DNA from 2 places in the Pseudoalteromonas sp. SG41-1 genome. Region 1 is predicted to be linked to the other one. Evidence: predicted binding sites of a transcription regulator. Region 1 holds the regulator's gene; the other holds the start of a gene.
What was found. The regulator NrdR, encoded in region 1, represses ribonucleotide reductase genes. The targets are predictions, from matches to a motif close to AAACACNANATNTNGTGTTT.
Positions count from the first base shown of each region.

Region 2: nrdA (class 1a ribonucleoside-diphosphate reductase subunit alpha) is a predicted target of NrdR. The motif match lies at 1,480-1,499, and genes of this name have one in related genera.

Region 1 is NZ_JACJFL010000026.1:20,535-23,965, forward strand. Features, by position in the region: gene ribD (bifunctional diaminohydroxyphosphoribosylaminopyrimidine deaminase/5-amino-6-(5-phosphoribosylamino)uracil reductase RibD) at 1-976, opposite strand, end outside; gene nrdR (transcriptional regulator NrdR) at 978-1,427, opposite strand; gene glyA (serine hydroxymethyltransferase) at 1,530-2,786, opposite strand.
Region 2 is NZ_JACJFL010000001.1:125,215-128,645, reverse strand. Features, by position in the region: gene nrdA (class 1a ribonucleoside-diphosphate reductase subunit alpha) at 1-1,367, opposite strand, end outside; gene H5203_RS00585 (HAD family hydrolase) at 1,769-2,452, opposite strand; gene ubiG (bifunctional 2-polyprenyl-6-hydroxyphenol methylase/3-demethylubiquinol 3-O-methyltransferase UbiG) at 2,452-3,162, opposite strand; gene gyrA (DNA topoisomerase (ATP-hydrolyzing) subunit A) at 3,342-3,431, shown strand, end outside.

The sequences.
Region 1 (3,431 bases):
GATAAACAATATATTCATCAATTAAATTACATTCAGTCATTTGGCCCGCTAAGGTTGCCCCTGCCTCTAACCAAATATGATTAAACTGTTGCTGCGCTAGAAGTTTCATGGCAGCCACTAAATCAACTTTATTATTTTTTTCTGGTACTACAATATGGCTTACGTAATGAGGCCATTGCTGTGATTTATCAAGTTCAGTGGTAAGAATAATTACTTCACTGGCAATGCTAAATAATGCTAGCTCAGGTGTTAAACGATTTTGTGAATCAATAATAATACGTACAGGTTGGCGTACAGGTAATTGCGTTGGTAACGGCTCTGGCAGCTCATCAACACGAACATTGAGTTTTGCATTATCAACTAATACTGTGTCCGCACCGGTTAAAATAGCGCAGCTTTGTGCGCGCTGTAGTTGCACATCTTGGCGAGCCTTAGGGCCCGTTATCCACTTACTTTGACCGTTTTTAAGTGCCGTTTTACCATCAAGGCTTGCGGCCATTTTGCAGGTAATAAATGGCATACCTTGCTCCATGCGCTTTAAAAAGCCACGGTTTAACAGCCTTGCTTGTTGTTCTAACAAACCTGACGCAACCTCAATGCCCGCGTCCGCTAAAATAGCTAAACCTTTACCGGCCACCTGCGGATTTGGATCAACCATAGCAGCAATTACTTTTACCACGCCAGCAGCTTTTAAACCTTCGGCACACGGCGGTGTGCGACCAAAATGGCTACAAGGTTCAAGCGTGACATAAGCAGTTGCGCCAAAGGCTTGGCTACCCGCCATTGCTAATGCATTCACTTCAGCATGGCCTTGGCCGGCAACTTGATGAAAACCTTCACCAACAATAACGTCATTTTTTACTAATACACAGCCAACATTTGGGTTTGGGGTGGTAGTAAAGCGTCCTTGTTTGGCAAGCTCAATCGCTCGGGTCATATAAGAGAAATCTTGTTCGCTAAACTGATATTGGTTCATATCACTCTCCCAAACGGGCAATTTCTTCACCAAATTCACGAATATCTTCGAATGAACGGTATACCGATGCAAATCTGACGTAAGCGACTTTATCGAGTTTTTTCAGCGCTTCCATAATGCATTCGCCAATCAGGTGACTGGAAATCTCACGCTCGCCGGTGGCACGTAATTGCGATTTAATAATATTGACCACTTCATCAACTTGCTCGGTACTGACGGGGCGTTTTTCTAATGCACGGTGTAGACCATTAAGGAGTTTATCTTCATTGAAAGGTTCACGGCTACCGTCTTGTTTGATCACCCGAGGCATTACAAGTTCTGCGCCTTCAAAGGTAGTAAAGCGTTCATGACATTCATTGCATTCACGGCGTCGCCTTACTTGGTGACCACCTCCCACTAAACGCGAGTCAATCACTTTGGTATCTTTTGCGGTGCAAAATGGACAATGCATAGGTATCAGCTTCCGTTAAAAACAAAAAAGGCCGCTTTTAGGCGGCCTTTATAATAGCAAAAAACTAAGCTATTGTGATCTAAATTACTGTTTGTAACTCAATTAAGCGTAAACAGGTAATTTTTTACAGATAGCTTTAACTTTCTCTTTTACTTGTGCTTGTACTGACTCATCGTTGATGTTGTCTAGTACGTCACAGATCCAGCCAGCAAGCTCTTTAGACTCAGCTTCTTTAAAACCACGCCGTGTGATTGCCGGTGAACCAATACGTAAACCAGACGTTACAAACGGTGAACGTGGGTCATTTGGTACTGAGTTTTTATTTACGGTGATATTAGCATTACCTAAAGCCGCATCTGCGTCTTTACCAGTGATGTCTTTATCAATTAGATCAAGTAAGAACAAGTGGTTTTCTGTTTTATCAGATACGATCTTATAACCGCGCTCTTGCATTACTGCAACCATAGCTTTAGCATTTTTCACAACTTGAGTTTGGTATACTTTAAACTCTGGTTGTAATGCTTCTTTAAATGCCACTGCTTTGGCAGCGATAATGTGACATAAAGGACCACCTTGACCACCAGGGAATACTGCACTGTTAAGCTTTTTATAAATAGCTTCGTCGCCACAAGCAGAAATAATCAAACCACCACGAGGGCCGGCTAATGTCTTATGCGTAGTTGTAGTAACAACGTGTGCATGTGGTACTGGGCTTGGGTAAACACCAGCAGCAATAAGACCTGCAACGTGAGCCATATCAACAAACAAGTAAGCGCCTACTTTGTCAGCGATTTCACGGAATTTAGCCCAATCAACAATACCTGAGTATGCTGAGAAACCACCGATGATCATTTTTGGTTTGTGCTCAAGTGCAAGTGCTTCAACTTGTGCGTAATCAATCTCGCCAGTCGCTTCGTCAAGTCCGTATTGGATTGCGTTATAAAGCTTACCAGAGAAGCTTACATGTGATCCATGCGTTAAGTGACCACCATGAGCTAAGCTCATACCTAACACTGTATCGCCAGCATCTAATAAAGCTAAGAACACAGCAGCATTTGCTTGTGAACCTGCGTGAGGCTGAACGTTAGCATAATCTGAACCAAACAATTCATTTGCACGGTCAATCGCTAGTTGTTCAACCACGTCAACATGCTCACAACCACCGTAGTAACGCTTGCCCGGATAACCTTCAGCATATTTGTTTGTTAGCTGTGAACCCTGCGCTTCTAGTACGCGTGGGCTACAGTAGTTCTCAGATGCGATAAGCTCGATGTGTTCTTCTTGGCGAGCAGTCTCTTTAGTGATTGCTTCAAATAACTCTGGATCGAAATCCGAAATATTCATGCTACGTTCTAACATGGGGGCTCCTAGGGCAACGTGTATGGTATTTTGAAGGCTGAATTATACGCTGAAAACGTCAATTTGCCTATGGTGTAAAGATGAACATATTTAAACAGGGATTGAATTTAATTCACAGTGTTTTTGTAATGATATTTTTTTATTAAAGCATCAGAAATTTTAATGAATAAAAGCAAATAACATTTACATTATTTATACCTTAATCTGTTGCATTCGCGATTGTTTACACTATTATGATACCAATGTAATCATGGATGATGAACTAATTTACTATGCTAGCTAAACCTATCTACGAATCAATTCCTTATTGTTATATAATTGTTGGCGGACTTTGCATTTTACTTTTCAGCACTGTTTTACCAACAGCCATTGGTATTTTTTTATTCTTCAATGGTGCCAACATTTGGCGATTACGCTCAAATTCACGGCGTAAAGATCATAAAGTAAATCGCTTTAAAGTTAACAAACACTTTTATTATTATGAATTTAAACCATTTATTTTATTTATGTGCGGATTACTCCTAATCCATTGGGTAGCGAATGAATTAGTTATACTTGCAGGGATTATGATCTGCCTTATAGCCATTTTAATTTTTTGTTTACGAGTGCTAAACCGCCGTTCACGTTCAATAGTTTAATTTTCCA
Region 2 (3,431 bases), on a different contig from region 1:
TCTTCATCATTAACATTGTTAAGTGGTTTAGTTGGCAATGCAATTTCTAAACATAAGTTAGATTGGCGAATTGGTGCCACTTTAGCAATGAACGGGCTGTGTGTATTACAGTGGTCAACGTTTTGTAAATAGATGCGGCCAGTGCTAGCACGCTCTTGTGCAAACATTGAAAACAGCTCAATCGCTTTAATACGTTTTTTACGAATTGACTCGTCTTGTTCATATTGTACGTAAAGACGATCAAATTCATCTTGATCTTCAAAAAATGCATCATATAAACCAGGCACATCAGACGGGCTGAATAATGTGATGTAATCATCTTTGATCAAACGTGAGTACATTAGTTTATTAAACTGTACACCGTAATCTAAGTGACGAACGCGGTTATCATCAACACCACGGTTGTTTTTAAGCACTAATAAGTTTTCAACTTCTAGATGCCAAAGTGGATAGAACAGGGTTGCTGCGCCACCACGGACACCACCTTGCGAACAACTTTTAACGGCCGTTTGAAAGTGCTTATAAAACGGGATACAACCAGTGTGGTATGCTTCACCATTGCGAATAGGGCTACCTAGTGCGCGAATACGACCAGCATTAATACCAATACCTGCACGTTGCGATACGTATTTTACAATCGCTGATGAGGTTGCATTAATTGAATCTAGGCTGTCACCGCATTCAATCAGTACACATGAACTGAATTGACGCGTAGGGGTACGAACTCCCGCCATAATAGGCGTAGGTAATGAAATTTTGAACAATGACACCGCATCGTAAAAACGCTTTATGTAGTCTAAACGCGTTTCTTTTGGGTAATCAGAGAACAAGCTGGCTGCAACTAAAATATACAAAAACTGTGCGCTTTCATAAATTTCACCCGTAACACGGTTTTGTACTAAATATTTACCTTCAAGCTGTTTAACAGCAGCATAGCTGAAGTTTAAATCACGTCCATGATCAAGGTATTCATCCAGTTGATCAATTTCTTGCTCTGTGTAGTCAGCTAGTAAGTGTGCATCGTAACGCTTATCTTCAACTAACTTAACGATATGATCATACAAGCGCGGTGGCTCAAATTGACCATAGGCTTTTTTACGCAAATGGAATACAGCTAAGCGGGCTGATAAATATTGATAATCAGGCGACTCTTTAGAGATCTGATCAGCGGCCGCTTTGATGATGGTTTCATGGATGTCTTCAGTACGAATACCATCATAAAACTGGATGTGCGATTTCAGCTCAACTTGTGAGACAGACACATTATTTAGACCTTCGGCGGCCCAAGCAATAACGCGATGGATCTTATCTAAATCAAGTGACTCTTTACGGCCGTCACGTTTGCTTACAGATAGCTGTTGGTTCATAGTTTTGCCTGTATTCCTTGGGATATAATATTTTTTAGTGACACATTTTTCTTAAAATAAATTTTTTATTGCAATAAAACTGTATTAGCGCGAATTTAATTGAATAACATTTAGCCACAACATCTGGTGTTCATCAAATTCTAGATCACAAGATAGTGTGGTATGCGATCATTTGCAAGGGGCATAAACGCCCCTAATTGTGGATAACGTTGGGATAACACGCTTGTGTTAGTAGCCATTAACCTTTGACCATCTGATTAAAATGAAATTTATAAAAATCAACTGATGATCGATTAAATTTACGCATTTTAAAAATAAATTTTGGCTGCTTTTTTTATCAACAAACAATGTGCAAAAAGTAACACGATCACAATATGTAGTGGTTAAAATTTAACATGGCACTATATATGGTTAAACGCATCAATAGGTGATTGCCAATTAAAATCGGCTTGCCAACTCAATGCTTCAGCTTCACTAGGGATGTAGCCCCACAACGCAGCAGCGCTGTGCATGTTTGCAGCCTTGGCTGCAATTATGTCACGCTGCGCATCACCGATATACAAACAACGACTCGGATCAACATCTAACAGTTGGGCTGTATGCAGTAAAGGTAAAGGAGATGGTTTAGCGATATCGAGGGTGTCACCACTGACAATGGCCTGTGCATCTTTGAGTTCAGCAATTGCAGCAACTAATGGAATAGTCAAAAACTCAGGTTTATTAGTCATGATCCCCCATTTGATCTGTTGTTGATCAAGCGCGATCAATAATTGTGCAATTCCAGTAAAGCATTGACTATGGGTGGCAATATTATCTGCGTAGGCCGTTAATAGCTGCTGGCGTAAGTCAGCTTGATTTGGGTGATCGTGCCATTGCTGACCAAATCCAGCTGCAAGCAGCGCCATTGCACCGTTAGAAGCTGCAGGACGATATATATCAGCGGTTACTAATGGTTGGTTATGATTAGCGAGTACGTAATTAAGCGCAGCCCCTAAATCATCTGCGGTATCGAGTAATGTACCGTCTAAATCAAAAATAAAGGCGTCGTAATCAATTGCGGGGGTTGCTGTGTTAAAACCAGCCATTACGCTAGTTTCTCAAAATGCAGAATATAATTAACGCTTACATCGGTATTTAAGCTGTACTGCTTTGATAAAGGGTTATAACTCAATCCCGCACTAGCACGTACTTTGAGGCCCGCTTGTTCTGCCCATGCAATGAGTTGTGCTGGTTTGATAAACTTTTTGTGATCATGGGTTCCATCAGGCACCATCTTCAATAATTTTTCCGCCCCGATAATTGCGTACAAATATGCTTTTGGGGTTTTGTTTAATGTAGAGAAAAATACATCAGCACCAGGTTTCGCTAATTCTGCTACTGCATGAATGATAGATGCAGGGTCTGGCACATGCTCTAACATTTCCATACAAGTAATAGTATCAAAGCGGGCAGGGTGTTCGCTGGCATACTGTTCGGCAGGTATTTTTATATAGTCAACGTTTACACCGGTTTCTAAACTGTGCAGTTTCGCAACGGTTAACGGCTCTTGACCCATATCAATACCAGTCACATGTGCGCCCATTCGCGCCATACTTTCACTCAATATACCGCCACCACAGCCGACATCGAGTGTTTCTTTGTCGAATAAGCCTTTGGCCTTGTCGGCAATAAAATCTAATCTTAATGGATTAATTTCATGAAGGGGTTTAAATTCTCCTTCACGATCCCACCAACGCTCAGCGATGGCTTCAAACTTTGCAATTTCTGCACTATCTACATTCTGATGTTCGGTCATAAAAAACTTCCTCGTCAATCTCAGGCCATTATATAGGGGTAAATTAATAAATCGCAAAGATTTAGCGCCTGTAAATCTAAATAAATTGTGGTAGCATGACTTGGTAATAATAACTAAATCCCCGCAAGCGCCCATATGTGGCACTTTCGTGGGTCAATACTGAAGGAATGTGATATCAAATGACTGATTTCGCCAATGAAATTCTGCCAGTCAATATTGAAGACGAGTTAAAAAACTCCTATTTAGATTACGCAATGAGCGTAATAGTA